Regions from separate parts of the Fictibacillus sp. S7 genome, predicted to be linked through region 2. Evidence: riboswitches for the same ligand, from Rfam matches in the RefSeq annotation. Region 2 holds a riboswitch; each other region holds the start of a gene.
The links. Region 2 has a riboswitch for S-adenosylmethionine ahead of DMO16_RS12590 (bifunctional homocysteine S-methyltransferase/methylenetetrahydrofolate reductase). Riboswitches for the same ligand answer to the same signal wherever they lie in the genome.
Positions count from the first base shown of each region.

Region 1 (7,866 bases), 190 kb from region 2:
TGACAGCTACCTCCAGCGTGCTCTCGGGAGCCGTTGTGATGTTTCTTCCGCCTTTGGCACAGTTTTTCTCTCGGTTTTTTTCTGGAAAAACTTTTTCAAATACCATAACTTTTCCTACCGGCTGCAGGGACTGGACACCGGATTTGTGATCGGCCAGCTGCTGGAAACGGGCAGGAGGCTCGGGTTTCAAAGCCGTGTATATTATCAGTTTCTTGACCGTGCCATTAACCATCTTCTAGGGATATCCGGGCAAGAGGAAAGTGTATATGCGATACTTCCTCTTTCCGTTGATCCGGCGGTGGAGTGGTCCAGAGAGGAGAAACTTGAAGAATCGGTCACTGCCGCCTCCTTATCCAGCGAACTGCCTCCACTTTCCCATTGTCATTACGTGCGATCAAGGGAAATCAGGCCATACCCAGTAATACTAAAAATGAATGAAGCCTGCCTGCTGAACTCGTTAACATGGAAAAGGGAGAAAACCGAAATACCAAAACCTCCTCGAACTGAGCGGTTATCGTACGACTTTTATTCTGTCTGTGAAAAACGCCATTCTCCCGGGCTGGACTTTTATCAGAAGACGGTAAGTAAATCTACATTAACAGCTCTTCTAAACGAAGCCTTCTCTGCCTCTTTTCACCAAAATGATGTGGATGTATCGGATGTTTCGCTGTATTGCTACGCATACAGCGTGGCAGGTTTACCGAACGGATTTTATTCTTACGATGAATCAAGCCATGATTTATCGCTTATTGAGGAAGGTGATTTCCGCACCGAGCTGCAGGATGGATTGCTGGCAGACACGGTCAACCTGGCCCAGGTTCCACTACATTTTGTCATTGCCGGTGCAAGAGACCATAACCAAGCTAATTATGGATACAGAGGCCACCGCATCCAGCACATGGAGGCCGGGATTTTGTCCCAGCATTTGCTGCTCGCCGCTTCTGCGTTGGACCTCTCTGGACATCCGCTCCTTGGGTTTGATGTGAATACCTATGATGATCTCTTTAAACTGAGGGAAACGAAAAAAACAAGCCTGTTGTTCCTGCCAGTGGGGGGCTCACGTCCCCTGCCAAGATTACAGGGACCATTATAGTGAATAAAACGGCGGGTTAGGATCCCCCGCCGTTTGTATATTTATTATCACCCATCATGTAATTCGAGCTGTCCCCTGGTTTCGCACCATCCCCTCCCCCTATAGATAGCCTGGAATATAAAACAAAGAGCCGCCGGAGCGACTCTTATGAAAATACTCTATTCAGATTTACTTCTTCATCCACTCCGGCTTGCCGAAGCCTTTAAATTCTTTATCCATTGTTTGTTCAAATTCTTTCGACTCTACCGCTGCTTTAATGTCTTTAGCGAACTGGGATTTCACGTCTTTCGTATTCACTACCACACGATTTCGGTATTGATCCGGCATGTTCTCAAGGAATAGCGCATCCTGAAGATTCATTTTTGCTGCGATTGCAAAATTTCCCGGTACAGCGGAAACATCCGCACTTCCGACTGCACGTGGCAATTGGGCAGCCTCCAAAGGCTTAAACTGAAGTTTCTTTGGGTTGTCTTGTATATCTTTTTCAGAAGCCGTTAATGGATTAACATCTTTTTTGATGGTAATAAGCCCGGCATCCTGGAACATTAACAGCGTTCTTGCCAGGTTTACTGGATCATTGGCAATGGCAATGGTGCTTCCATTCTTAATGTCTTCTATTTTTTTAAATTTCTCAGAGTATACTCCCATTGGAGCGGTTGGCACACTGATTAGCTCAGACAGTTTTAGGTTCTTCTCTTTTGCGAAATTTTCCATATAGATCTTATGTTGAAACAAGTTGGCATCAATGGATCCTTTGGATAAGGACAGGTTAGGCTGTACATAATCACTAAACTCTACGACTTTGACTTTGTACCCCTTTTTCTCAAGTTGTGGCTTGATCGCTTTTGTTACCATGTCGCTGTATGGACCGGCTGTGGCGCCAATGGCAATATTCTTTTTATCACCAGAGCCTGATGATCCACTCGATGAAGATCCACAAGCTGACAAAAGGCCAACCACAAGCAGTAAAATAAGTGCAGACAAATACTTTTTCATAGTTTCTCTCTCCTATTAATTATTATCTTTTATCTACTTTTTTAGAGATAGAGTCTCCCGCAAGCTGAATAACCTGCACAAGGAGAATCAAAACCACCACTGTGGTAATCATAACGGTGTTATCGTAACGATAGTATCCAAATCGAATGGCCAGATCCCCAATACCTCCGCCCCCAACAATTCCGGCCATTGCAGAATAGCCGACCAAACTAATGGTTGTAATTGTGAGCCCTTGAACAAGTCCAGGCTTGGCTTCCGGAAGAAGAACATCCTTAATGATCATCCATGAAGTGGCTCCCACCGCAATAGCCGATTCTATGACACCCTTATCAATCTCTCTCATTGACGTTTCTACCATTCTTGCAAAAAAAGGAATCGCTGCTACCGACAAAGAGACAGAGGCCGCAGTAGGACCAATCGTTGTGCCGGTAAGAAGATTCGTTAGAGGAAGCAATGCCACCAAAAGAATGATGTAGGGAATGGAACGAATCAAGTTTACGATCCATCCGGCAACACCTTTCACCACCGAATTCTCCAAAAACAATCCTTTATCCGTTACAAACAGCAAAACACCAAGCGGAAGTCCGAGAACAATTGCTACAAGCAGCGAAATTCCCACCATATAGAGAGTCTCGAAAAACGCCTTATTAATATCCGGCATAAGCTGGACGAGCGATTCAAGCAGCATCCTGGACCACCTCCAGGCTTCTCGTTTTGCTGGTGATGTAATCAATTGCCTTTTTTACTTCGGACGCTTCTCCTGTCAATTCCATAATGAAAATGCCAAGAGGTGTATCCTGAATGTATTCTATTTTGCCGTGCAGGATGTTTCCTTTCACCTGATACCGCTGGAAAAGCTCGGATACGACAGACTCCTCAGCGATTTCACCTTTAAACTGGATCTTGATGATGGTTCCCTTTCTTTTCTCAATCAGCTGCTCTGGAAGATCGAACTGAAGGATACTATTAATGAAATCCCGGGTCAGCGGCTTTTTCGGATTGGAAAAAATCTCATACACCTCTCCCTCTTCGATCACTTCCCCGTTCTGCATAACTGCGATTTTATGGCAAATCTCCTTCACCACTTCCATCTCATGCGTTATCAGAACGATGGTCAGTCCAAGTTTTTTATTTATATCTTTTAACAGATTGAGAATGGATTTGGTTGTACTCGGATCTAGTGCTGAGGTCGCCTCATCGCATAACAGCACCTTTGGATTGTTGGCAAGTGCCCTGGCAATCCCTACTCTTTGTTTTTGTCCACCACTCAACTGTGCCGGATACTGGTCTTTTTTATCAGTCAGATCGACCAGATCCAAAAGCTCCAAGACACGCTTATTTGCTTCAGCTTTCGTCTTTCCTGCTGCTTTAAGTGCAAACGCAATATTTTCATAAACCGTTTTTGAGCTCACTAGATGAAAATGCTGAAAGATCATCCCAATTTTTAAACGTGCTTTTCGCAGGCCATCACCTTTCAGCGTCGTAAGGTCGACTCCATCAATTTTCACTTGACCCGATGTTGGCTTTTCAAGCAAATTCAAACAGCGGATAAGTGAGCTTTTACCAGCACCGCTATACCCGATAATGCCGTAGATTTCCCCTTCTTTTACATTAAGGGAAACGTTGTTCACCCCTACGATTTCTTTCTTCTTTGAACGATACACCTTTACCAGGTTGTTGACTTCGATCAAGAAATTGCCCCCTCTTTTCTTTCAATGTAAAAAAGCCCCTTTCATCATGAAAGAGGCTTTTGATTATGCATTCAATCTCACCTTATCTTTCAGAATGAAGTTCATTCTGCAGGAAGTGGCACCTTTCCATATGGAGGTTGCCGGACGTCATTGGGCCTAATCCCTCAGTCTCTCTTGATAAGAACAGTTATTATATTATTATTAGAACATTTTTAATCATAAAATTCTTTTTTATCCTTGTCAATACTATTCTGCGTGGAATGGTCGGGATTAAACGCTTTCATTAAGAAATACGAAGATAGAGTTTATTACCATTTATGAAAATGAAAATTAAAAGTTAACGGTTAGTTTTTTTGATGTTCATTCGGTTCAACACCAGTTAAACCATGGTAGTCATAATCCTTGAAAGGAAAATAGAGGTTATGAGTCAATTTTGTAAAGGTGAGACTTGTCCATACTTCTTGTTGATTCTTTATAAATTCAGATCTTAAATCACCAAAGAGAAAATACAGATTATGATACATTTCATCATAATTGTCCTGTTCCACATTAAATAATTTAGGTATATTATGGCTATAAATAAGCTTATTGCTTTCTTTTGAAACATAATAAAATAAAGCATAAATGTATACCGTCTCCCCGTAATTCTGGGATAATTTGGTTTATAAGCCAGGCTGCGTCATGATAAATATTCTCCATAGTTTTCGTTTCCATTATACCTCGCTATTCCTTATTAATGCTTTCTGTTCAAACTTTATTGTAAAAAATAGGCACCCAATAAAACACCCCACCAGCTTACTAAAAAATAAGGAACTCTCTTTAATTGGATAAATTTTAATGTTTTTTTACGATAGAAACGGACTTTCCTATAAAAATCGATAAAAATCATCGGTTTTTCTGCAATTATTTGCGCTTCTCACTTTCTACCAGCTTTCAAATAATTGATATTTGTCATATAATAGAGATAGTTCAATCCATTAATTATTGTAATCCGCGATGATATCGTTTTCATTAAGACAGGAAAGTGTGTGACTCGATTGCACCTTGACTTGGTGTGACTACTGCAACTTTTCTGCAAATATTAGGCGAAAAGGTTGGTATAAATGAGCAACAGAGAAACTAACACAGACGTCATTTTAATTGGCGCCGGAATCATGAGTGCGACATTAGGAACTCTCTTGAAAGAATTAGTACCGGAATGGAATATTAAAGTGTTTGAGAAGCTCGGAAAACCAGGCGAGGAAAGTTCCAATGAATGGAACAATGCGGGAACAGGACACGCGGCACTGTGCGAGCTTAACTATACGGTTGAAAAGCCTGATGGATCCATTGATATTAGCAAAGCAATAAACATAAATGAACAGTTTCAGGTATCCATGCAGTTCTGGTCTCATCTGGTAAATCGCAAGCTCATCCAAAAACCTGAGGAATTTATCATGCCGCTGCCTCATATGAGTTTAGTGCAAGGTGAGAAAAATGTGAAGTTCCTGAAGAAACGGTTTGAAGCGATGTCAAAGAATCCACTGTTTCAAGGAATGGAATTTTCCGAAGATACGGAGAAATTGCTGGAATGGATTCCACTTATCCTTGAAGGCCGTAAAATGGACGAACCGATTGCGGCTACCAAAATTGACTCCGGAACGGATGTTAACTTTGGTGCGTTAACCCGTATCCTTTTTGATCATTTAAAAACAAAGAATGTTGATGTTCTCTATGGACATGGTGTTAATGATTTAAAGCGTACGAGTGACGGATCCTGGGAACTGAAAATTAAGAATTATGACAGCGGTACCTTGGAACGCCATAAAGCAAAATTCGTTTTTATCGGCGGTGGCGGCGGAAGCCTTCATCTCCTTCAGAAATCCGGTATTCCTGAAGGCAAGCATATTGGCGGATTCCCGGTAAGCGGAATTTTCATGGTATGTAACAATCCGAAAGTCATTGAGCAGCACCACGCAAAAGTTTACGGAAAAGCCAAGGTGGGTGCTCCTCCGATGTCCGTACCGCATCTGGATACACGATTTATCAATAACAAAAAGTCCCTGCTGTTCGGACCATTTGCCGGCTTCTCACCAAAGTTCTTAAAAACCGGCTCCATGTTCGATTTGATTACTTCTGTTAAACCCGATAATATCTTAACGATGCTGGCTGCAGGTGTAAAAGAAATGTCATTGACCAAATACCTGATCCAGCAAGTACTGCTATCCAAAGAACAGCGTATGGAAGAGCTTCGTGAATTCATCCCGAACGCGAAAATTGAAGATTGGGATTTAGTTGTGGCCGGCCAGCGTGTGCAGGTCATCAAAGATACAGAAGCTGGCGGCAAAGGAACCCTTCAGTTCGGTACAGAAGTGGTTACTGGAGCCAACGGAACCATCGCAGCATTACTGGGTGCTTCTCCGGGAGCTTCCACAGCGGTTCATGTTATGCTTCAAATCATCAGCAAATGCTTCCCTGATCGCATGAAAGAGTGGGAGCCGAAAATCAAAGAAATGATTCCGTCCTACGGTCTTTCCTTGATGGAAAATCCTGACCTGCTGAGAAAAATTCATCAGTCCACAGCCGAGTCGCTCGGTCTTAAAAAAAAAGAACCCGTCTTTAATGACGAAAAAACAACAGAAACAGTCTACTAAGTGAAAACTTTTAATTGGCAGCTCAATTGAACCTTCGATCCCTCTTCGGGATTGGAGGTTTTTATATCGGCCGAAATAGATGGGCATGAAAAATAAGGAAGGCGCTGCACTTACAGACAGCGTCCTTTTCTCATTACTCTCCACTCGAATAAATCATAATCTTGAGTATATTCGTTTTATCATGAATGGCTTTTTCAAACGCCTCAGCAGTCTCTTCCACCTTTTCGGACAGAAGCGATCGTTCCCTGAACGGATTTAGGGCTGCCCGCCGTTTCAATGCCAGGTCTACACCTCGACCGGCGGTAAATTCATTCAACTTCTGAGCCAAATCGTCTTCCCTCAGATTGATCGTATGGGTGACCCCCATCTCCTTTGCCGTTTTCAAGCGGCTTTGTTCCAGATCAACCGAGGCTCATAAAAATACTGAACCTGTTTTTCTTTTTAAGCGATTATTTTACTGATCCAAAACACCCTTTTTCAATATAATGTTGGCATATGGAACGTGTTCGCTAGTCGCCAAAACTGCATATGCTTCCTTGCTTCTTTCATAAAACTGATGGCGTTCAAGCTTTTCAAATGACACCTTGTCCCCGTTAGTGGCTTGAACGGCTCGTTCGAATTCCTTCCAGATCTGCGGATTCTTGTCGTCACCTTCCACCGGATCCATCAACAGAACCGGAGCGTCTACATAGGTATCAAGGGGGAATAAATCTAAAATAGCGCGCAAAAAGTCACAGACGCCATGGCCATAGCCGGGAACCAGCCGGCGGGCATGACTTGCCGCTGGAAAATTTCCATCGGCAATGACAATTTCATCACCGTGCCCCATTTCCATCAGTACCTTGAGCAGCTCAGGAGACAGAATTGAAGGTATGCCTTTAAGCATGGCTCGCACCCCATTCGTTTCTCATCAAAGGGTAACCTCCTGCTCATGATCCATATGATCTTCAGGCTGTGCCGCTTTAACTGTTAATCCCCCATCCACCATCAATAAGTGCCCATTGATTTGCATGGCCTCATCTGATGCGAGGAAGACAACCGCATCCCCAATTTGCTTCTCTGTTCCCAACCGTTTCATTGGGTTGGCTTCAATCTCTTTTTCCAGAATTGCCGGGTCTGCCAGATATTCCTCGCACATCTGTGTGGCGGTTGTGCTTGGACCAACCGCATTAACGTTGATGTTGTATTTGCCCAGTTCAATCGCCAGGGCCTTGGTTAGATGGCTGGCCGCTGCTTTGGACGAGATATAGTGCGGCACCACCGGGCTGGTGACCATCACACTGGCTGTCGAAGCGATATTTACAATCTTTCCGTATTTTCTTCCGATCATCGATTTCGCCACTCGCTGCGATGTTAGGAAGATCGATTTCACATTCGTCTGGTACGTTCGGTCCCACATTTCTTCCGAAAGACTTAAAAACGGTTCAAACGGGGCGATTCCGGCGTTGTTGAC
Region 1 is NZ_QJKL01000001.1:2,623,662-2,631,527, forward strand. It holds gene DMO16_RS13500 (SagB family peptide dehydrogenase) at 1-1,093, shown strand, start outside; gene DMO16_RS13505 (MetQ/NlpA family ABC transporter substrate-binding protein) at 1,262-2,089, opposite strand; gene DMO16_RS13510 (methionine ABC transporter permease) at 2,112-2,777, opposite strand; gene DMO16_RS13515 (methionine ABC transporter ATP-binding protein) at 2,767-3,780, opposite strand; SAM riboswitch class I at 3,860-3,964, opposite strand; gene DMO16_RS25440 (immunity protein YezG family protein) at 4,125-4,406, opposite strand; gene DMO16_RS13525 (malate:quinone oxidoreductase) at 4,884-6,413, shown strand; gene DMO16_RS13530 (hypothetical protein) at 6,547-6,798, opposite strand; gene DMO16_RS13535 (RbsD/FucU family protein) at 6,868-7,299, opposite strand; gene DMO16_RS13540 (SDR family NAD(P)-dependent oxidoreductase) at 7,324-7,866, opposite strand, start outside.
Region 1: linked by a shared signal. The riboswitch ahead of DMO16_RS13515 (methionine ABC transporter ATP-binding protein) and the one ahead of DMO16_RS12590 (bifunctional homocysteine S-methyltransferase/methylenetetrahydrofolate reductase) in region 2 are both predicted to bind S-adenosylmethionine.

Region 2 (7,866 bases):
CTCAGCTTGATGCCGGGCACTTCATAGTGAAGGAAATCGGCATTGCGGCTTGAAGTCAGCGGCATAATGCCGACATAGACCGGAACAGGGAGGTCTTTTACCGCCTCATGGAACTGCAGCAGTTTTTCCTCGGAATAAACAGGCTGGCTGATAAAGTAGTCTGCACCGGCTTCTATTTTCTTCTCTGCGCGCTGGACAGCACGGTCGAGTGCTTTCACATTCGGATTAAAGGCCGCTCCCACGGTAAAATGTGTTTTCTCTCCGAGGTCTTTACCGGAGAGGGAGACCCCTTCGTTAAACTGCTTGATCATTTTGATCAACTCGATCGATGTTACATCATAGACGCTGGAGGCACCCGGAAAATCACCCACTTTTGCGGGATCACCAGTAATGGCCAGAATGTCATGAAGACCAAGCGTGTGAAGGCCCATCAAATGGGACTGCAAACCGATGATGTTCCGGTCACGGCAGGCCAGGTGGACGATGGGCTGGGCACCGGTCTGCGCTTTTGCAAGAGATGACAGCGAGGTGTTGCAAATTCTTGGCGATGCCAAAGAGTTGTCTGCCAGCGTAATCGCATCTGCGCCTGCTTCCTTGAGGGCTTTGGCGCCTTCGAAAAATCGCGTCGTATCCAGTTTTCGGGGAGGGTCGAGCTCCACAATGACCGATCGGCGTTCCTGCAGTATTTCCGGCAAAGAGATTTGAGGCTTTTGCCCGGATGATGCAACAGCAATCGGCTCTGGCCGCTGCCGAACATTTTTTTCGGTAACAGGTGAGAGACCGTTCAGTTCCTCTGCGAAGGCCTCTATGTGGGCCGGTGTGGTTCCACAGCAGCCGCCAAGCAGACGGACACCCTGATTTCTGAAAAGAGAAGCACTGTTTTTAAAATACTCCGCATCGCCTTCATATTGAAACTTGCCATCCACATAGGAAGGAAGGCTCGCATTGGGATAGGCGGAAAGAAAAGCATGCTTTGGAATTTCTACTTCCTCCAGGGTTTTGATCATGTGGAAAGGGCCGAGCCGGCAATTGAGGCCGACGACATCGGATCCCAACTCTTCCAGCCGCTTGATCGCCGTATTCACCGGGGTTCTGTCGTTTAAGATGCCTACCTCCTGGAGGGAAATCTGTGAAATGATCGGCAGATCGGTCTGGCTTCGGGCGATTTTAAGTACGGCCTCCAGTTCCTCCAGATCATAGAAGGTTTCCAGAAGAAGCCCGTCTACACCCTCAAGGAGAAGGCAGTACAGCTGCTCCCTGAAGCTTCTTTTTATTTCTTCAAGAGACAAAGAACTGGGGCCGGTTCCCCGTATACCCCCAATGGTTCCAAGCACGTACGCCTTGCCGCCGGCTGCTTTTTTCGCTAGAGAAACGGCTGCGCTGTTTAATTCTTTTACCTGCTCCTCCAGTCCGTACCGCTGCAGCTTAATATAGTTGGCGCTGTACGTATTGGTCTGGATCACATTTGCCCCGGCCTGAATATAAGCCTGGTGAATCGACTGGATCTGTTCAGTGTGAGACAGATTCAGCTGCTCGAAACAGCAGTCGGTTCCATAGGAATACAGCAGCGTTCCCATGGCTCCGTCAGCGATCAGAATCTTGCTTTCTAGGTCTTTCAATAATCCCATTATGAGTCCTCCTGTTGGTTCGGTATCTTCCAGTGGCCCAAAAAAATAAAAAAAGCCTTCTTAAAGAAGAAGACTTTGAACATTCGATGTCATTCTTCTTATCTTTCAAGTTCTGCAATCGAACTTGTTGGACTTAGCACCTTTTCAGCTCGTAATCGCTGAAGGTTGCTGAGGTGTCAACGGGCCATTCCCTTAACCTCTCTGGATAAGAAACCAAATTGCTATAAAATTAGTTCTTTATACCTTACAATAATTATTAGAACATTTCAATAGCTTTTTACAATCTTGCTAGGATCGGGAGGAATCCGGACGATGAAGAAGTTCGCCAACCTTGACAATATTGAAAATACACATACATTTAAAGACTTACTCCGCTGGCAGCGGGAAAGACGAAGCAATAAAAAGGATTTGACCCAACAAATTCAGCAGAGCACGAATAAAGAGCCTCAGAGATTAAAAGAAAACCGCAGCATACACTCGATTACATGGATTGGCCATTCAACCTTTCTTTTGCAGGTGGGCGGACTGAATATCCTGACAGACCCTGTATGGGCTCCAAAAATGGGATTGCAAAAGCGGCTCACAGCCCCTGGGTTGTCCGCCGGGCAGCTGCCGGACATCGATCTTGTTCTGATCTCCCACGGACATTATGACCACCTTGATTTCAACAGCATCAAACAGCTAAAAGGAAAAATCTCTTTTTATGTGCCTGCCGGACTTAAAGGTTTGTTCCGCAAAAAAGGGTATCAGGCAGTAACAGAGGCCAACTGGTGGGAGGAGTTTGTGGACAGGGGCCTGAAGATTATGTTTGTTCCTGCCCAGCACTGGACGCGCAGGAGCGCTTTTGACATGAACACTTCCCATTGGGGAGGCTGGGTAATCGAAGACCTGAAAACGGAAGAAAGCGTCTATTTTGCCGGAGATACCGGTTATTTTCGCGGATTTCGGGACATTGGAGAACGTTTGAAGCCGGATACGGTGCTTATGCCGATCGGTGCATATGAACCGGAATGGTTTATGAAGGTATCCCATATCAACCCGGAAGATGCGGTTAAAGCGTTTCTGGAAACAGGCGCTTCTCTCTTTATCCCTATGCATTACGGCGCCTACCGTCTGGCGGACGATACCGGACCGGAAGCCCTTCGGCGGCTTGAAAAAGAGTGGGAGAAACAGAGCCTTGATGAGGCGAGGCTGAAGGTTTTGTCGCTTGGAGAGACGCTTTGGAAGCAGCCGGTTTCGTAACTCGGGAGATTCTGGGGTTTTCACCTTTAAGGGACATTTATCATACACTACACTAACACTTTTAAAGGTGGAGATAGCAATGGGGTGCATGGTAAATATCTATTATTTAAAAATAAACAGCCTGGCAAGCAACAGTTCATTGAATTTGGGATCCACATTCCATAACAGCCATACAGCCAATACCAAATCGACAGGGGACAACAGTTCTGTAGGTGACCATTCCCCGGCTGATGCGGTAATGAAAAACATGGTATTTGACCCGGATGTTCACGATCAAAATGAATTTGCAAACACAGATGCAGCGTTTACGAGCCAAAACCATACGTAACCGATAAGCCTGTCATTACTCAATGAAGGGAGGCCACTTTATGCCCTACCTCTTTAACATCTTTAACATCAAGACGAACGGTGTGACCATGAACGGTAACATTGACATTGGTCCCACGGTGCATAACAGCCATACAGCCAACACGAAATCTGTCGGTTCCACGGTTTCTTTGGGTGACTTTTCACCTTCCACTGGTTTCATGGTAAACAGTAATATCGATCCGGATATCAGCGACCAGGATCAAATCGCGAATCCATCCGCTCCAATCGTCGCCCAGCCGTAATATCTGTCCGCCTGTTTTTCTCGAATGGGGCAGTCTGTCCAAGCAGCTTTTTGTTCAAGCCATACACTGAAGGTAAAGACAAAAAGGGATGGAACAGATTTGCGTTATTCTTTTAAAATCGGCAGAATCAGTGTGAACGGTGTTACGATGAACGGTAACCTTGATATTGGGACCACCATTCAAAACAGTCATACAGCCAATACCAAATCAGTGGGAGCCGTCATCTCGTTTGGCGATTGTTCGGATGCCTGTGCCTACATGCTGAATTTCAACGAAGACAACGATGTAAACGACATGATTCAGAGTGAAGGACAGGGCGGACAGCAAAAATGAATAGCAAGACGGGAAAGCGCCCTGAGTTACGTGGGGCGTTTTTTTGATGTGGAGATTGGGCTGGGTGCTGGCGTCGGGGAGTTTGTTGACATCACGAGCGTTTGGCGGTAAAAAGCGGATTATGGCGGGTATTTCAAAAACCGCACCCAAAAAGGAGTCCGCCACCCACATAAAGAACTCTATCAGGAAGACGGACACATGAAAGGAGCGGGAAATGACGTTAGACGAGCTGAAAAACAGGGTAAATGGCATTATTGACCCTCTAAATGGGGAATTTGCGTACTATATTGAAACTGAGGAAGGATACATAGGTAAAAATGAAGAGAAAGTGTTTCCGGCGGCGAGCCTGATCAAGCTGCCGATCTTGATCGAAGCCTTCCGGCAGAAGGAAGCGGGTCTTCTTGACCTGTCAATGCCTGTACATATTAATCAAAAAGACAAAGTAGGCGGAGCAGGAGTAATGAACCATCTATCGCCGGGTGCCTCTCTTACCGTTTTGGATGTGTTAACCTTAATGATTACGGTATCGGACAATACTGGAGCAAACGTGATGATTGAACATGCAGGAAGGGAGCGGATCAACGCACTGCTTACGGAACTTCAATGCGATCAAACTGTGCTCGAAAGAAAGCTTATGGATTTTAAAGCAATCGAAGCGGGGAAGAACAATTACACGTCTGCGAAAGATGTGGTTCTTCTTTTGAAGGAAATTCATCACGGTAAGCTGCTGCAAAACGAAAGCAGGAAAATGATGCTGGATATTTTACGGAATCAGCAGTTTCGCCATAAACTCCCGGGGAGCATGGACGAAGAAGCAGTTATTATTGCCAATAAGACAGGTGAACTACAGGGCACAGAGCATGATGCCGCAATATTTGAGTACAACGGAAGAATCATATTCGCAGTGGTGCTGACGAAAAATCTCACCCGCGAAGCCGATGCACGGCATAAGCTCGCAGCCGTCGGCACGGCGATCCAGGACTATTTAATAAGTGTTCAAAAAAATTAGAAAAAAAGCTTTTGGTTTTTCGACAGAAAATGATAAGATAATGAAAGCGTATACATAAAACAACAAGAGGTGAACAGATGAACAGTAATCAGAACAATCACGAACTGAAGCGCAGCATGAAGGCCCGGCATTTATTTATGATTTCTTTGGGTGGAGTGATCGGAACAGGATTCTTTCTGGGTTCCGGGATGACCATTCATGATGCTGGTCCTGCAGGTGCTGTGCTTTCCTATTTGGTTGGCGGTTTTATCATGTACTTAACGATGCTTTGTCTTGGAGAGCTGTCGGTCGCCCTGCCGGTATCCGGCTCTTTTCAGACGTATACGTCCAAATTTATCGGCCCTGGCACCGGGTTTGCGGTGGGCTGGCTGTACTGGCTGGGCTGGGCAGTAACCGTGGCTCTGGAGTTTTTATCCGCGTCTGCTCTTATGCAGCGCTGGTTTCCTCATTCGCAGCTCTGGATGTGGAGTCTCATTTTTGCCGTTGTACTCTTCGCGTTGAATGCCCTGTCGGCAAAAGCGTTTGGAGAAGCTGAATTTTGGTTCGCAAGCATTAAAGTGATTGCGATTATCCTGTTTATCGTTCTTGGCGGAGCGGCTATGTTTGGATGGATTGATATGAAAGGGGCTAGCTCTGCACCCGCATTCTCTAACTTCTTATCTGCTGGCTGGTTTCCGAACGGGCTTACCGCCCTGTTTGTAACCATGATCGCTGTGAATTTTTCCTTTCAGGGTACCGAATTAATCGGGATTGCTTCGGGTGAAAGCGAAGATCCGGAAAAAACCATTCCGCGCTCAATCAAGCAAACGGTATGGCGTACACTCTTTTTCTTTGTGCTCGCCATTGGTGTACTGGCAGCTCTGATGCCGATGGAAAAGGCAGGAAAAGTGGAAAGCCCGTTTGTTGTCGTGTTTGACAGCATTGGAATTCCTTATGCCGCTGATTTAATGAATTTTGTTATTCTGACGGCTTTACTGTCTGTCGCTAATTCGGGGCTTTATGCCGCGACAAGAATGCTCTATTCCTTGTCAAAGGAGGGTATGGCAAGTCCAAAGCTTGCCAAAGTCAACAAGCGCGGCATTCCGATGAACGCGTTGTACATTACAATCGGTGTTGCGCTATTGTCCCTGTTATCAGGCTTTAAAGCGGAAAAAACCGTTTTTGTATGGCTGCTTTCGCTTGCAGGACTTGGAGCGCAAGTGGGCTGGATCGCTATCACTGCTTCACAGCTGGCGTTCAGAAGAAAGTATATCCGCAATGGCGGCAAGGTAGAGGACTTGAAATTTAAAGTACCGCTTTATCCCATCTTGCCGATTTTGGCTACCACCTTGAACACAGGGGTTCTTGTGAGCATGGCGTTTGATCCCGAGCAGCGTCTTGCTCTTTACCTTGGAGTTCCGTTCTTTATCGGGTGTTACCTTTATTACTACCTGGTCATCAGGAAAAAAGAAAAAGCCGGAACGCTTCGGCGGGAAGTGATTTAAAGAAAAGGCAGCAAGGCTGATCAATCAGTCTGCTGCCTTTTTTGTATCATTTTCCAGTTGGAAGCTTCAGATTGACAAAAATAATCGATTTCGGTATCATAACATATTGTTACAGTACTTCAATGCATAAAAGCGTTTAAGCGTTTAAGTATGAATGAAAGTTTAATGTGCATCAGGGAGAGGTCATTCATGAACAGTAAAGTAAAATTGCCAGGAGTTATCCTGTTATTCATATTCATTGTAGTCACCATGCTTACAAGTATGGTTTTCGTAAAAGTAGAACCCCATATTCCTTTGTTTCTTTGTGTAGTGCTTACAGGCATCTTTGCACTGTTTTGGGGAGCCGACTGGAAACGGATTGAACGCGGTCTGATAGCAGGAGTGGTCAGCGGCATACAGCCACTTTTGCTTTTGATTATGATCGGTCTTGTCATCGCAAGCTGGATGATAAGCGGAGCTGTTCCAACGCTTCTGTTTTACGGGATGGATTTTATTCAACCTGAATGGTTTGCACTCAGCGCTTTGTTTATTACCATTCTCGTTTCAACATTTACAGGGAGCAGCTTTACCACGGCCAGCACAGTTGGAGTAGCACTGATGGGGATTGCCCATGTACTGAACGTCAACCCGGGTCTTGCAGCAGGTGCGATCATTTGCGGTGCTTGTTTCGGCGACAAGATGTCACCATTATCAGATTCCACCAACCTGGCTTCAGGTACAGTAGGTGTGAACTTGTTTGAACACATTCGGCATATGATGTGGACGACAGTGCCTGCGCTTGCCATTACAGCGGTTATTTTCTTTTTTGCTGGACACCAGGGTTCCGGAGCCTCTTTGGCTCAGTTGGCTGAGATGAAAAAAACGCTGGGAGACCATTTTGAAATCACTCCGGTTACTCTTATATCTCCACTGATCGTCATGCTGATGGCGTTTCGAAGACTGCCCATACTGCCTACGCTTCTTACCGGCGTAATCACGGCGGTAATTACAGCTTTTATGCTTAATGCGGATATAACCATAGCTCAGATGATGAATGCATTGGAAAATGGAATGAATCTGAAAACGGGCAATGAAGCGATCGATGCGATCGTGAATAAAGGCGGTCTCGTTCCGATGATGTGGTCGGTTGCACTCATTATCATTGCTCTTTCCCTTGGCGGTCTTCTTCGTGAGCTTGGCGTCATCGATGTCCTGTTGGGTTCAGTGGAAAAACTGCTCAAGAAAACGGGGCATTTGATTGCAGCCACAGCAGCAGCTGGTTTGGGGATCAATCTTCTCACAGGTGAAATGTACCTTTCCATCTTGCTTCCCGGACAGGCGTTTAAGAAGCATTTTGAAAAGAACGGAGTACCGCTGAAGAACCTTTCAAGAACGATGGAAGATGCCGGAACACTGATTAATCCACTTGTTCCATGGAGTGTGAGTGGCGCCTTTTTTGCCGCTACGCTTGGAGTTTCAGCACTCGATTATATTCCATATGCCTTCTTGCTTTACCTTTCTCCGCTGTTTACTTTGATTTACGCATACAGCGGAATTGGGCTCGGCATGAAAAAAACAAA
Region 2 is NZ_QJKL01000001.1:2,431,044-2,438,909, reverse strand. It holds gene DMO16_RS12590 (bifunctional homocysteine S-methyltransferase/methylenetetrahydrofolate reductase) at 1-1,628, opposite strand, end outside; SAM riboswitch class I at 1,724-1,840, opposite strand; gene DMO16_RS12585 (MBL fold metallo-hydrolase) at 1,941-2,870, shown strand; gene DMO16_RS12580 (spore germination protein) at 2,950-3,198, shown strand; gene DMO16_RS12575 (spore germination protein) at 3,239-3,481, shown strand; gene DMO16_RS24930 (spore germination protein) at 3,581-3,814, shown strand; gene DMO16_RS12565 (serine hydrolase) at 4,029-4,823, shown strand; gene DMO16_RS12560 (amino acid permease) at 4,901-6,307, shown strand; gene nhaC (Na+/H+ antiporter NhaC) at 6,497-7,866, shown strand, end outside.

Region 3 (7,866 bases), 1.5 Mb from region 2:
AAAATGGTTTCGGAAATAGGGAAAGCATGGACGCCGTTGGCGCTGGTCAGTTGAATATTCTCGGAGGAAAGGCGGTCGAGCGGAAGATTGTTAACCCCGGCACTCCAGGTTTGTACCCATTTTAAGGGCGCATTTTCACGATCTAGCGTGTATTCTTCCATTCCTTTTTTCCAGCCGGCAATGATCTCTGCATCAGGAGCTTCCTTTTGCCAAATCTCCTTGTCCTTGCCTGTCACAATGGTCCAATCGGGAATGATTTTCTGTACCTTTTCCACATAAGAATCGTCAATATTTTGAGCAATGAGCAATTTACGTGCTGTCATCTTATCCCATCCTGTCTGTGTGTTTTTGTCCAGTTTACCAGAAGGTGAGAAATTTTTGTGTAAACATGCTCTTGGGCTAAAGTGTTCTGTTACGATAAGAAAAAAGGAGGAAGTCACTTGAAGGCGATTATAGTAAAAAACTTTGGAAGTTCAGAAAACATGACATGGTCGGAAACAGCTGTCCCTCAGATTGGTTCCGATCAGGTATTAATCAAAGTAAAAACTACTTCTGTCAATTATGCCGATATTAAAGCAAGGGTAGGGACAAAAGGGAAGGGGAATCTTCCATTTATTCCAGGACTGGAGGCAGCAGGGATTGTGGAGAAGGTTGGTCCTGATGTGCTGAACATCCATGAAGGCCAGAGGGTGCTTGCCTTTCCCCATGATGGTTCCTACGCGGAATATATGAGAGCAGACGCTCAATTGACATTTCCCATCCCGGACAATATGACATTTGAGACGGCAGGCTCCTGCGGAATTGTTTCCTTTCTTTCGTATCACCTTCTGGCTAATCTTGCAAAAATGATAAAAGGGGAAACGGTTCTCATTCATTCTGCAGCCGGAGGTGTAGGCACTACGGCCATACAGACAGCCCTTGCCCTTGGAGCAGGAATGGTGATTGGGACGGTAGGAAATGAACAGAAAATGCAAATTGCAAAGGACGCCGGTGCTCATTATGTTGTTAATTATGAAAAAGAAAATATCTCTCAGCTTGTAAACGAGCTCACAAATGGAAAAGGGGCCGATATTGTTCTTGATTCAGTAGGAGAAAAATTAACGGATCAGAGCTTTGACTGCCTGGCCAAGTACGGAAAGCTTGTGGTATTTGGAAATTCGTGCGGAGAGTACGGCACCATTCCAGCCGGCAAGCTGCATTCGAGCTGCCGTTCGGTTTTGGGCTTCAGCCTTGGAACCACAAGAAAAGAGCGGCCTGAAGTACTGCAGAAAATGGCTCCTCATGTGTTTCAATTACTGGAAGCGGGCCAGCTGAAAATCAACATCGGAAAGAAATTTCGTCTAGATGAGGCAGCGGCAGCCCATGACTGGGTGGAAAGCAGGAAAAGCACTGGTAAAGTTCTGCTAATGGTAAATGAATAAATCAACATGTTCTGTAAGACCTTCTGTTTGTGAGACTCGATAATTTTTTACAAGATTTACGTTAAACAGACAGGATTTTCAGGTTTGTAAACGGAATAGTTAACGAGTGCATCTATTCACAGACTTAAACAGCCTGTTCAGGCAGAAAGGACGTGCGAAATTATGAAAGCGCTCTCTAACTTTTTTACCGCTCTCGTTCAACGGTTCTTACCGGATCCTTTTGTGTTTGCATTAATCCTTACAATCGTTCTTTTTCTCTCAGGAGTAATTTTCACCCATCATAGCCCTATTGATATGGTGGAGTTCTGGGGATCTGGATTCTGGAACCTCCTTGCCTTTGCCATGCAAATGAGCCTTGTCCTTGTTACCGGACATGCACTTGCGAGCTCCCCGCTTATTAAAAAGTGGATGGTCAAACTTGCTGGAGTAGCGAAAACTCCGGTACAGGGTGTGATTCTTGTTGTTGTAGGCTCCGGAATCGCCTGTTTCATCAACTGGGGTTTTGGATTGATTGTAGGGGCGTTGTTTGCAAAGGAAGTGGCCAAGCGTATACCGGGATCCGACTACCGGTTTCTGATTGCTTGTGCCTATATCGGGTTTCTTACCTGGCATGGAGGATTATCGGGGTCTGTTCCCCTTGTGGCTGCGACGCCGGGAAATCCAATGGAAAAAACGGCAGGACTGATTCCGCTCACTCATACCATTTTTACGAGCTATAATTTGTTTATTACTCTTGCGCTGCTTATCGTTCTGCCGATTATGGCCAAGATGATGATGCCAACAGGAAAAGATGTGATCGGGATTGATCCGAAGTTGTTAACAGAAGATGAGGTTTCTGCGGCTATCGCCACTGCTCCTGTTGATACGAAAAAAACATTTGCGGTTTCCATGGAAAACAGTCGGCTGCTGAGCTTGGTCATCTCGGTTCTCGGATATTCTTATATTGTTTATTACATAGTTCAAAACGGATTTAAAATCGATATAAATACTGTTAATTTACTGTTTTTCACGACCGGTCTCCTGCTGCATGGTACACCGCTTTCCTACATGAATGCTGTTTCCAATGCGGCAAAAGGTACCGCAGGCATTTTGATTCAATTTCCGTTTTATGCGGGTATTCAAGGGATGATGGAGCTTTCTGGACTGGGCGGAATGATTACCAATGCGTTTATTTCTATTTCCAATCCTTCAACCTTTCCGTTCTTTGCTTTTCTAAGCTCAGGATTTGTAAACTTTTTCGTTCCGTCAGGCGGCGGACATTGGGTGGTACAAGGTCCATTCATCATGCCTGCGGCCAAGGAGCTTGGCGTTGACTCTGGCGTTGCTGCCATGGCGATTGCCTACGGTGAAGCCTGGATGAACATGGCTCAGCCGTTTTGGGCGCTGCCCGCACTGGCGATCGCAGGGCTCGGGGCGAGGGACATTATGGGCTATTGTGTGACCACGCTCCTGGTTTCTGGTGTTATCTTTACGGTAGGTTTGTCGTTTTTTTAGTCATTTGCAAAGGGGGACTGCTGATGGAAGTTACTGCTTTTGACGGGATTGCTGCTCGGCTGAGGGCTGCCGGCTGTGTTTACGCGGAAGAAGAAGCACGGCTGTTGCTCTCTGCTGCAGTGTCTCCCGAAGAACTGGACAGAATGACAGAAAAGCGAGCAGAGGGAGTGCCTCTTGAGCATGTAATGGGTCATGCGGATTTTTGCGGATTTCGGATTGAGTTAGATTCTCATGTATTTGTTCCCCGCCGGCGTACCGAGTTTCTCGTACATCAGGCTGCAGAGATAATAAGGGCGGGAGATGCTGTGGTGGATCTTTGCTGCGGCTCAGGAGCGGTAGGGGCCGTACTTGCCGAGCTTAAGCCTGGGATCAGGCTTTACGCAACTGACATTGATCCTGCAGCTGTAATATGCGCGCGCCGGAATGTTAGCAAGGCGGACGGAAAGGTTTTTGAAGGGGACTTATATGAGCCGCTGCCAAAAGTCTTGCTTGGAAGCGTGAATGTTCTTGTGGTAAACGCCCCTTACGTTCCTACGAATGCAGTGTCATCTCTTCCGGCAGAAGCGCGTATGTATGAAGACCGGATAGCGCTGGATGGCGGCTTGGACGGACATGATATCCAGCGGAGGGCAACGATTGAAGCAGGATCCTGGCTCGCACCTGGAGGAAGTCTGCTCATGGAAACAAGCTCCCGCCAATCAGCAGAAACATGGCGGATTTTTCAGGAGCAGGGCCTGAGTTCAACAGTGGTCTGTTCCTCAGAGCTCCAAGCAACGGTGGTTATTGGCACCAAGTAAAAAAGCCGGATCAGCGCGTTTTAGCTGATCCCGGCTTTTCCCGTCTGGCGTCTTATCTTTTTGCTTTTCGGTAACCGGCTTTTTGGGCTTCTGCCTCTGAGCAAAACATGACCTCGGCTTTTGTTACATCATAAGATTGGCCGCCGGGAACATGGTAGATCATCGACTGCTTATTTCCTTTAATGTTGCATTTTCCTTTGGGTTTCTCATTTGAAGGGGGATTGGCAGGCTGTTTGTTTTCATTAGAAGATGGGCTCTTGGAATTTTCATGAAAACCGTCCTTCTGGGCATAGTTCTCGATGGACCAGATGCCAACCCCTTTTTGCTGGGCTTTTTCCTGTGTGGCGCGGAACTGGTCTACATATTTTGTATTGGGCGGATACACATAAGCGACCCGGGCCAGTCCTTTTTCCAAAAGCAGCTGGTTAAAGTTTTGTTTGCCAATCCATATGTAAGCAAGCAGTCTCCCATACTTGTCACGTTCGGAAATATCCAGCTCAACGCCTACTTTTTTACCGGTTAACTGTGTTTTTGTAAATTTTGAGCTCTCCGGACCGAATGGCTGAACACCAAGCCTTGGGTGTTTCGTTTCGGGAGTATCCACTAGCAGCATACGGACACGTTCTGTTTTTCCATTCTTGAATTTAACATCGAGTGTATCTCCATCTACTACATATGTGACAGTTGCTGGTGTGCCTTTAATCGAAGCGCTCTGCCCATCGGGACTGCTGCTCTCCTGAACCGGTGAGCATGCGGCAGCCAACACAGCTAGTAAACATACCATTGCTATACTGAGCAGCTTTTTAAGGGGATTTTTTTCCACGATCTTCTTTCTCTCCTCTATCTATGTATTGCCGATGATTTGTAAAATCACAAAAGTTATTATACTACGTTATTTACTCACAGAGTGTTTTTCAATAAAAAAAGCATCATGATCGATTAGATCGTGATGCGGTCTGTGGCTGACTGGCGGTTAAGCCAGTTCAATGTTTGGGCAAGAAGTTCATTAAAATGATGGATAGAAGAAAAGGTATGATTCGCTCCTTTAATGAGCTTCAATTCACTAGTTCCATGAATTCTATGGGAGCAGCTGTCATAGAACTGGGTGCAGTATACGCTTGGAATGTCTTTATCCTCTGTTCCATGGAGAAGTAAAATGTCACCTGTAAACTGTGCCAGCTCCTTCATGGGATGGTAGGATTGAAGGGAATGGAGAAAATCAGCTTTTAATGAATATCCCAGATGATCAACATACCCTTTTGTCGTTAAACTTTGGCATTCATCCTTTCCAATAATATTCACGATATCATCGTAGGGATTTCCTACCGAAGCCCAGAGAATCAGGTCTTTTACCCTCGGATCGACTGCCGCAGTCTGAACCGCCACGGCTCCTCCCAAACTATGGCCAAGGAGAATGATCTCCCTGGAATCGACGCAGGGCAGCTTTGAGGCATAATCAATAGCAGCCTGTGTCTGACTGATTAAATCTTGAAATGTATTTTCTCCATAGCTGCCTTCGCTTTCTCCACAGCCGGCATAGTCAAAACGCAAAACGACAAACTCGCTCGCGGAAAGCTGCTGGGCCGTTTTAACAAAGAGGCGGTCCACACCGATTCGGTTGCTTGTAAAACCATGGCAGATGATGACAATCGGCAATTTGGCCTGGAGAATTCCTAAAGTGTGCCGGGGATAATGAACGGTGGCGGTTAACTTGCAATCCTTCCATAGAAACCAACCTTGCTTTTCCATATGAACAACTCCTCAATTCTTTATAATTAACTAATCTTATCTTTTTAGTAGGAATTAAAGTTAAATAAAAACCCCTTCTTATAGAAACATAAGAAGGAGTTGAATGAACGAATCACGTCAACACATTTCTTATCTTTCAAGCCAGCAGCTTGTTGAAGTTGGCACAGTGCTCATAGGGGAGTCTGTTGCCGAGGCTTCACAGGGTCAATTCCCTCCGCCTCTCTGGATAAGAAGTATATCATTTTAATTTAATGTATGATATTTTTAATAGTTTGTCAATTGTATAAGATAAGTTGATTATAGAATATGAACCAATTCAAAAAAGGTATCAAAAATAATGCATTTGTCCCTGCCTTTTCTTCTGAGTATGTTGGCATTAAATCTTATATATTGTAAAATAATAACATAGTAAATTATTAGAATGATTAGGAAGAAGGTTAAGCGTGTTAGAAAAGATCAATCATCAGCTAGAGCGATTCATGCCACTCATTACCCCGGTCAGTGTACTCTTGGGCATGCTTTTGACACATGAGCTAAAAAACTTTCTGTTTCTCGTTCCGTGGATTTTTGCGTTTATGACATTTTCGGGCAGCCTTGGCTCAAATTTTACCCATTTGCGCAATACGTTGTCTCGTCCTGTCCCCATTTTTATTGGGTTGGCCATTCTGCACGTTTTTATGCCCTTGTGGGCCTGGGCAGTGGGACACATAGCGTTTCCCACGGATCCTTACACCATTACTGGACTGGTGCTTGCTATGGTCATTCCATGCGGAATCACGAGCAGCATGTGGGTTTCTATTTATAAAGGAAACAGCACCCTTGCTTTATCCATCATATTAATTGATACATTGTTATCGCCTCTTGTGGTTCCATACAGTCTTTCTCTCTTTGTCGGAGAGTCTGTAGCCATCAAGGTATGGCCAATGGTCAAGGACCTGCTGATTATGATTGTCATTCCTTCCATTGTGGGTATGATTCTAAATCACAAGACGAAGGGAAACATCAAATTGACGTTAGGAAAACGGATAGCCCCTATATCGAAAATTTGTATGGCAGTTGTAGTCGCGATTAATGCATCGGTGGCAGCTCCTTATCTGAAGCATGCGGATAAAAAACTGGTGTGGATTGGAATCATTGTCTTTTTCATTGCAGCCAGCGGATATTTAGTGTCTTTTTTAGTCAGTATTTTGCTGAAATATGATAAAGAAACAATGGTTTCCATGGTTTTCTGCGGTGGAATGAGAAACATCAGTGCGGGTTCAGTTATTGCCCTCACTTATTTTTCCCCTTTGACAGCCGTACCTGTCGTGATCGGGATGCTGTTTCAGCAGATCCTTGCATCGGTCTATGGTTTTGTTTTGTCTAAACATTTTGGAAGACAGATCCAGCATCATAACAATGAAAGCACATCGGCATAAAAAAAGGAGTCCCTAAGGCTCCTTTTTTGTCATTATTTTTCCTTTTTAACGGATAGGATGAAACGTACCAGCAGTGTTTCAAGCTGCTCATCCTTGATCTTTTTTCTGTTGAAATGCTGGTGAATGTGTTTTTTTAGCACTTCATTGCTCATCACCATTCTCCTTTCTTCTTTGTTTTACTGTGGTTTTCTTGTTTTTTTTAGTCAATCCCTGCCTGCTGTCGAAAGAAGGGGTAATATGTCTTATTCGATATATGTACGAAATTTGAATTTTTGTGATTATATTACCATTGTTGCTTGTTTATATTTCCGGATTTGAGGAGGTTGAAACCTTTTTAAAGAAAAAAGTGATAAAGGATTTTTATGCCTATTTAATCCCAAGATATTTTATTTTTTTCTACGATCTGGAAAAGTATCGGGATACACTCAGAGGGTTTTATATTAATTTGGAAGAGGAAGTTCCAGGTCCGCTTTTAAGGGACAGTGAAGATGTGATTCGCACGATTGAAAATATTGATGAAGTGATGGAACAGTATAAAGGCAACTATGAATGTTTTTATGAAAAATTTTGCGGATGGGAAAAAGGAAATGCAACCAAACAGGTTGTAGAGCACGTGTTTAAATCGTAGATGATTGATGCCGGTGATGATCACCGGCTTTTTTTGATGGAGTTTACAGGAACATATGTTCGTTTGATATTTTGATTATGTCACCTAACGTGGTTTTTGTCTACCATTTTTTTTTAAAACTGTTGAAAATTGAAGAACGATAAAACACGGAAATATGTGAATTCGTCAGGATTTTCGTTCTTCCGGGCAGTAAATATGCTATCATCAATTGTTGAAATGATAAAAGAAGAGGAGCCTGCTTTTCATGAACATTCTTGTTGCTGAAGACGATATCCATCTTGGAAAGTTAATTGTCCATATGCTCAAAAAAAATGACTATCATGTGGAGTGGGTGACCAATGGTGAGGATGCCTATGAGG
Region 3 is NZ_QJKL01000001.1:3,927,991-3,935,856, forward strand. It holds gene DMO16_RS20050 (D-2-hydroxyacid dehydrogenase) at 1-323, opposite strand, end outside; gene DMO16_RS20055 (quinone oxidoreductase family protein) at 441-1,421, shown strand; gene DMO16_RS20060 (TIGR00366 family protein) at 1,584-2,915, shown strand; gene DMO16_RS20065 (putative protein N(5)-glutamine methyltransferase) at 2,939-3,712, shown strand; gene DMO16_RS20070 (thermonuclease family protein) at 3,765-4,535, opposite strand; gene DMO16_RS20075 (alpha/beta hydrolase family protein) at 4,652-5,461, opposite strand; SAM riboswitch class I at 5,588-5,694, opposite strand; gene DMO16_RS20080 (bile acid:sodium symporter family protein) at 5,905-6,879, shown strand; gene DMO16_RS20085 (CDP-glycerol glycerophosphotransferase family protein) at 7,226-7,507, shown strand; gene DMO16_RS20090 (response regulator transcription factor) at 7,752-7,866, shown strand, end outside.
Region 3: linked by a shared signal. The riboswitch ahead of DMO16_RS20075 (alpha/beta hydrolase family protein) and the one ahead of DMO16_RS12590 (bifunctional homocysteine S-methyltransferase/methylenetetrahydrofolate reductase) in region 2 are both predicted to bind S-adenosylmethionine.

Region 4 (7,866 bases), 1.5 Mb from region 2:
GATATTAATGCAAAAGCATACCTGTTTGCTGCCCAGCAAGCAGCAAAACTGATGGAGAAAACGGGTTCAGGAGCCATCGTGGCCCTCTCCAGCCTTGGTTCCATCAGAGCCCTTCCAAATTACGTTGCTGTCGGGGTGTCCAAAGCCTCTGTTGAAGCAATCACCCGTTATTTGGCGGTAGAATTGGCTTCCATGAACATTGTGGTTAATGCCGTTTCCGGCGGTGCGGTTGATACAGATGCATTAAAGCATTTCCCCAACCGCGAGGAATTATTGGACGAAGCGAAACAAAAGAATCCAGCGGGCCGCATTGTTGAGCCGGCAGATCTTGCGGAAACCGTGTATTTTTTATGCACCCCTGCTGCAAGCATGATCAGGGGTCAAACCATTATTGTGGATGGCGGGCTGTCCCTTTTAGCGTAAAAAAGTATCAAAAACGCTCCTGTTTAGAGGGGCGTTTTTCTTTTTTAAAAAAGGATTGACTGACCGGTCATTTCAGGAATATAATAGGAAAGTATTAATAATATAAGTTATGCATTCGCCCACTGACCAGTGGGTCATTTTTGTGATGCATTCATTTAATAAAAGATAGGAGACGCTATATGAACAATGAATTAACCCCCTCTATCAACCGTAATATGGTCCTCTTGGGCCTCGTTATTGGTATGTTTTTTAGTGCCATGGAACAAACTGTGGTCGGTACTGCTATGCCGACCATCATTGGTGAATTGAACGGTTTTTCCATATTCGCCTGGGTCACTACCGCTTACCTTATTACGTCCACCACTATTATTCCGATTGTAGGTAAGCTTTCCGACCTTTATGGACGCCGGTTGCTTTATTTAATCGGTTCGGTCATTTTCGTCATTGGATCCGCCCTTTGTGCGACCGCCAGCTCCATGGAAGAATTAATTATTTACCGTGGTCTTCAAGGTCTTGGTGGCGGTATGATCATGCCGCTTTCCCAAACTATCATTGGTGATATTTTCACTGCCGAGCAGCGTGCAAAGTGGCAGGGTGTCTTCGGTGCCATTTTTGGTTTAAGCTCTGTCATTGGCCCATTTATTGGTGGATTCTTGGTGGATACCATCAGTTGGCACTGGATTTTCCTGATTAACGTGCCATTTGGCTTGTTATCCGCTATTTTAATCTTTATTGGAATGAAACACGAAATGGTTCGGCCAAAAAACGAAGTCAATATCGACTACTGGGGCATTATCACTCTGATCCCGGCTATCGTTCTGTTGTTGCTCGGCCTCACTTTTGGTGGAGATAAATTTGAATGGGGATCGCTCGAAAGTGCTTTAATCTTTGGTTCATCGATCCTGCTGATGATCGTTTTTGGGTTCGCGGAGAGAAAAGCAAAAGAACCTGTACTTGATCTGACTTTGTTCAAAAACCGTGTGTTTGCTGCAACGAATGCATTAGGCTTTTTGCTGGGGCTTGGAATGTTTGGTGCGATTATGTTCGTTCCAATGTTCATGCAGGGCATTTTGGGTGTGACACCTACGCAGGCTGGGTCCACCATGACGCCAATGATGATCTCCCTTATCCTTGCAAGTATCGTTGGGGGAAGACTTTTGTTGAAACTCCCATACCGGACTGTATTGACAGCAGGTATGCTGATTACAGCATTCGGATTTTACTTGATGAGCACAATGAGCGTGGAATCTAAAGAAATTACAGCTTATGCTTATATGGTTATCATGGGATTCGGCATGGGTCTTGTTATGCCTACCCTTATGATTGCCATACAGAATGAATTTCCGAAAACGAAACTCGGTGCTGTTACATCGGCATCCACCTTCTTCCGTTCCATTGGCGGTACAATCGGCATTACTGTCTTGAATGTCGTTATGAACCACTCTCTGGAAACCAACATGAAAGATGTAGTAGAACAACAGAGTAATCCGATGCTTCAAGGCATTTTCCAAAAACTCGCAGATAAAACAGATGCTTTGTTCAGCCTTCTAATTCATCCAGATATGCTTAAACTTCCCGGTTCAATTAAAGGTACGGTGATCCATTCCATTCAAACGGCTTGGAGCAGTTCGTTTACGACCGTCTTTATGACCGGCCTTATATTCATCGGGGCAGGTATTATTGTAGCCCTTTCTGTAGGCAGCCGCCGTATTAAAAATGAACCTACCCAACAGGAAACAACGGTTCCTTTGGCGGATCAAGCTGCAGGAGAACTCTAAAACCAAAAGACATGAAGCTATTTTCGCTTCATGTCTTTTTTATTCGGAAAAAAATCCTTCCAGAAACGGGCCCCATTTTTCGAATTCTGTTAAAAATCCATCATGGCCAAAAATGGTATTCACTTCATGAAAGAGGGCCTTTTGGCTTTCTTCGTTCACGCTTTCTGTAAAAGTTTTCATCATCGCCGGCGGATATAACAGGTCCTCTGTAAATCCGAGACAGAGCATTTTTGCCCTGTATCCTTTGCTTGCTTGATGGATACCTCCTCTTCCTCTGCCGATGTCATGGCTGTCCATTGCTTTCAGTAAGGTCAGGTAGCTGTTGGCATCAAACCGCTGGGACAGCTTTTGGGCCTGATAATGCAGGTAAGTCTCAACGGAAAACGAAGCTTCATCTGATATGGAATACCATTCTTCCGTTTGTTCCCGTTGAAACCGCTGATTAAATAACGTTCCCGAACGGTAGGTCAGCATTCCAATCATTCTGGCAATGCCAAGCCCTTTGGCAGGTGACACTTCTGATGAATAGTTCCCATTATTCCATTCCGGATCACTCACAATCGCCGTTCGCCCAATGGCATTGAAACCAATGGCATAATCGCTTAAGGCAGGTGTGACCGCAATGGGAATCAAACGGTCCATAAAATCAGGGTAGAGCAAGCCCCATTCCATAACCTGCATCCCGCCAAGCGATCCACCGATGACTGTGTCAAGTGAATGAATGTGAAGAACTTCAAGCAATCGTTTTTGAGCATTAACCATGTCTCGGATGGTAATGAGCGGAAAATCCCCGCCATATCTCTCCCCTGTCAAAGGGTTGATGGAAAGCGGTCCTGTCGTCCCTTCACAGCCGCCAAGAACGTTGGTCGTAATCACCTGGTATTTTTCTGAATCGATATATTGGCCTGGCCCAATGAGTCCTTCCCACCACCCGGGTCCAATTTCTGTCGTCATCGTATATTGATTTCCTGTAAGTGCATGGCACACCAAAATAGCCGGAGCATCAGCCGCTCCTATGCGCTGATAGGCAATATGAACATCGGTTAATGTTTTGCCGGATTCCAGAACGAGATTCCCTATTTCTGCCACTTCATTTTCAATTGCTGCCTGTGCATTTGCCATCAGATATCCCTCCGATTTTATCAAACAAAAAACACCTCTCTTTTTAGATTCAGAGAGGTGCAATCATCCATTTTGGGGTTGTACCGTCTCTTATCTGTCAAAGTGTTTTGCCTTTGCAGGATTTGGCACCAGTACAGAATAATCTCTGCAGGTTGCCGGGTATCATCGGGCCAGTCCCTCCACCACTCTTGATAAGAGTTAACTATTCGTTTTTATGAACAACTTTAATACGTTCAAAAATACAGCAGTCTTATGAATTTGTCAATTAAATTCCGAAAGTTTTTTATTGTTTGTCTTCGTGTTTGCCTTCCTCCTCCAGCGGGTAAAACTTATGTATACTATATTCCAAAAGAGGTGAGGGTATGCCTTCTTACCATAGAATCCTGGTTGGTGTTGACGGTTCCCGTTCATCGGAAGTGGCGTTTTACAGAGCGATTGAAGTGGCAAAAGAATATCATGCCAAGTTGTATATCGTACACATAACTGAAGACCGCCTTCCGGCTGCTCCACTTGATGCCGGAGCCATTAATATTGAAATGGACAGAGATCGGATTGCAGCCAGAACACTTTTGGACGACTATGAAAAATTGGCCAGAAACCATGGACTAACACATGTAACCACTTTATCAAACTCAGGATCGCCCAAAATGGAAATTCTCTCATTTGCCTCCATGCATGAATCAGATTTGATTGTTTGTGGTGCAACAGGATTAAATGCGATGGAACGCATTTTTATCGGAAGTGTCTCACAGTATATTACGCGCCATGCCAATTGTGATGTACTGATCGCAAGAAACAGCCAAAAAATTACATCCTCAGGATTAAGCATCAGAAGTACGAGCCAACGATAAAAAACCCCCGTCCGCGAATGACGGGGGCATGGATTATTTGCTGAATGTATGGTTTCCGATAACCGTACAAGCAGGTTTCGTATCGAGCCATCTGCTAACGGCTGTCTTTTTATTGTAAAAGAACAGAGCACCGTTCGTGTTATCATAACCAGATAAGGCCTTGTCTACTGCCTTTTCCGACTCGGGAGAAGGTTTCTTTAAATTGTTCTCCATAACCGGCTGAAATTGTCCTTTGTCGTAGATGACGTCATGAATGGAATCAGGAAAGCCGTCATCTTCAACGCGGTTCAAGACAACAGAGGCCACCGCTACCTTTCCTTCAAAGCTTTCTCCCATTGCTTCTGCTTCAACAAGAGAAGCGAGCAATTTTTTATCTTCCGGCGTTGCTTTTATTTGTTCTGACGCAGCGTTTGTTTTTTCAGCGCTTATTCCCTTTACTGGCTGCACCTTTAAATTTTGTCCCGGATAAATCAAATTGCCGGTAAGTCCATTCTCTTTTTTGATCTCCTGAAACGGCACATTATAGGATTGCCCCAGCTTCCAAAGAGTATCCCCTTCTTTAACTGTATGTGCACTGGCTCCTGTACCTCCAGTTATAGATAGCACAATGGCTGTGATTCCTGTGATGATACTCACCTTTTTAAACATGAATCGTACCTCCTTGAGTCATAAAATTTCGTCTGCGGTGAAAATGATGATTCTAGACAAAAAGCGGACGTTTTTACCTAACGCAGTCCCTAGGAGGTAGGTTTCGGGTAATCATGTTATTTTGTGACCATTGACTCACAGATTGTCTTTTTACATGAACATATTGTCCCCCTCATAAACTAAAATAAAAAGCGATCAGAGAGGATGAAGAGCGTGACCCTTCTAGAACGTATTGAAACGCTTTTTGGTTCCATGCATAATCCCTCTTCCAGACAGCTTTTAACGGCCATTAAACAATTGGATGCCCGCCTCGAGGATGTAACCCCTTTCTTAAAAGAACCCGGCAATAAACCTTACGGAAGACAGATGTTTTATCAGAATGATCACATTGAAATTCTTGTTATGCAATGGTCAACTTATCTCGACTGTGCTCCTCATGATCATGGCCAGTCCTATGGTTGGGTTCAGATTATTGCTGGCAGCTCAGATCATTGGATTTATGAGATTTCTCCTGCCAGCCTTCCATTGGAGAGATTAAATCGGAAAGAAAAAAGCGGTTCCTATTTGAATGTGGGCAAAGGAATGATTCATAAAATGGGATCCCGAGGAGAAGAGCCTTTGATTACACTGCACGTTTATACACCACCAATCAGCGGGATGAAGGTCTATGATTTAAATAAATGCGCGGTCTGTATCGTATCCGAGGATTGCGGTGCCTGGTGGCCAGAGGAACAAAAGCAGCAGCTTAAAACGGTTCGTCTAAAAGGGCCATGGGAAAATGAACCTTAAATCATTTCATATATCATGATTTCAGGTCATTTAAGACCTTGTGCACAAAGCAGTCCACTTTTCCCTACCGTTTTATTCCTTTTTTACCCTTACCTCCTCACGTCCACCCTTAAGGGTTGAAACTCTCTCTCATCGTGTTAAGATAAGAACTTATATGATGAAATTGACTACACGGCTATAAGGAGAGGTTGCATGTTAGAAACAAAGAAAGTGCTTGTTATTGGAGCAGGTTCAATGGCAGAAGCAATTGCTGCCGGAATGGTCACACAGGATAAGCTGCCTGCCAGCAACATTACAATGACAAACAAACAAAATGATGAACGAAGAATTGAACTCATGAAAAAATACAAGGTCGGGGCATTGCCCTACCATGAAGCTAAAATTGATGAAGCCGACGTCATTCTTTTGGCCATGAAGCCAAAAGATGCAGAAAGTGCATTGTTGGAGCTTGCTCCTCATGTGAATTCAAACCAAATCATCATGTCGGTATTAGCAGGTATATCGACTTCTTATATGGAAGAATTGCTTCCAGAAGGACAGCCGGTGATCCGGGTGATGCCGAACACGTCAAGTACGATCGGAGAATCAATCACAGCTATAACAGGCGGAAATTCAGTATCTATGGAGCATATTGAACTGGCCAAAGCGTTGTTTTCTGCGATCGGAAGAGTAAAAGTAATTGATGAAGAGCAAATGGACGTTTTCACAGGAATTGCGGGAAGCGGACCAGCCTATATTTATTACATTCTTGAGCATATTGAAAAAACAGCGGTGGCCGAGGGACTGGATGAAGACATGGCAAGAGAGATTGCTGCGCAAACTATATTTGGCGCCAGCAAAATGGTGCTTGATACAAATGCTGATCCGGAAACCTTAAGAAAAAGAGTAACTTCCCCTAACGGGACAACCGCCGCCGGACTTGATGCCCTTCGTGAAAATCATGCAGGACAGGCATTTTCAGAAGCCATTCTAAGTGCCAAGAAAAGGTCAGCTGAAATCCGGAAGGAATTTGAGAAAGTTTCTGTTTAAAACTGCAACACGATTATCCCAATTCATTTTGGGGTGATCGTTTTTTGTTTGTAGTAATTAAAGGTATAGCCTTCCCTGCTCTTCTTCATACTGTTAGAGAGAAACGGAAGGAGCTGTCACAACATGCCTCGTTTTAAGATCATTGATATGATTCTCTTGGCAACCATAGCCACTGTTTTTATATGGTCAGCGATTCAACCCCGGGATTACTTTACATGGGCTCTAGAGGTCACACCCGCTGTGGCATTGTTACTTGTTCTTCTCTTCACGTATCATCGTTTTTCACTGACCACTCTCTCTTATACAGGCCTTACTGTTTTGATTCTCATGATGTTTATTGGAGGGCATTATACCTATGATGATGTTCCTTTGTTTGAAAGCATCCAAAAAGCCGGCCACTTCCAGCGGAATGATTACGACCGATTTGGCCATTTTTTGAAAGGGTTTGCGATTCTGCCCATTCGGGAAGTGCTCTTCCGTTCAACGGGTATAAAGAACAAATTTTGGACAAGCGCCATCAGCATGAGTTTTGTCATGTCCATCGCTGCCCTGTATGAAATTGTTGAATGGCTGACAGCAAAAATCGCCGGTACACCGGCAAAGGATTTTTTGGGCACACAGGGGGATCTATGGGACTCCCAATGGGACATGAGCCTGGCCTTTCTGGGCGCCATTGTGTGTTTAATCCTGTTCACCCGTTTTCATGACAGAAAAATGTCTGAGTCAGGATTGAAACCGAAGCAGGACGCGGTCAACTGATGAACCGTATCCTTCTCCAAATAAATGCACGATAAGGTAAAAGAGCTGATACAATTCTTTCCGATCCTCATAATCTTGTCCGAGCGGACGATAGTATGTATACGCCTCATAAAAGGAAGGAGAATATCCTCCAAAACGTTCGGTAACCGCCAGATCCATCTCACTGTGCCCGTAAAGAACGGCCGGGTCAATTAACACCGGTTCTCCCTTTGAATCACTCATCCAGTTTCCTCCCCACAAATCCCCATAAAGCAATGAGACTTCCGGCTGCTAAGAATCCATTGTGTCAAATGATCCATCAGTTTCAGGAGGTTCTCATACCTCCTGCCATGGATGGTTTTAAGCTTCGTCCCTAATTGCACCTGGCGCTTGTTTTAAATAGGGAGAAATACGTTGAATCAACTTGTCTTGAAACATAAACAACACCACCTGCTTCATATAGTTTGAAGATCATGCATTTAAAACGA
Region 4 is NZ_QJKL01000001.1:925,375-933,240, forward strand. It holds gene fabL (enoyl-[acyl-carrier-protein] reductase FabL) at 1-423, shown strand, start outside; gene DMO16_RS04670 (MDR family MFS transporter) at 603-2,201, shown strand; gene metX (homoserine O-acetyltransferase MetX) at 2,241-3,323, opposite strand; SAM riboswitch class I at 3,411-3,521, opposite strand; gene DMO16_RS04680 (universal stress protein) at 3,686-4,174, shown strand; gene DMO16_RS04685 (cell wall hydrolase) at 4,208-4,822, opposite strand; gene DMO16_RS04690 (cysteine dioxygenase) at 5,036-5,611, shown strand; gene proC (pyrroline-5-carboxylate reductase) at 5,804-6,640, shown strand; gene DMO16_RS04700 (DUF2238 domain-containing protein) at 6,764-7,399, shown strand; gene DMO16_RS04705 (fructosamine kinase family protein) at 7,364-7,621, opposite strand.
Region 4: linked by a shared signal. The riboswitch ahead of metX (homoserine O-acetyltransferase MetX) and the one ahead of DMO16_RS12590 (bifunctional homocysteine S-methyltransferase/methylenetetrahydrofolate reductase) in region 2 are both predicted to bind S-adenosylmethionine.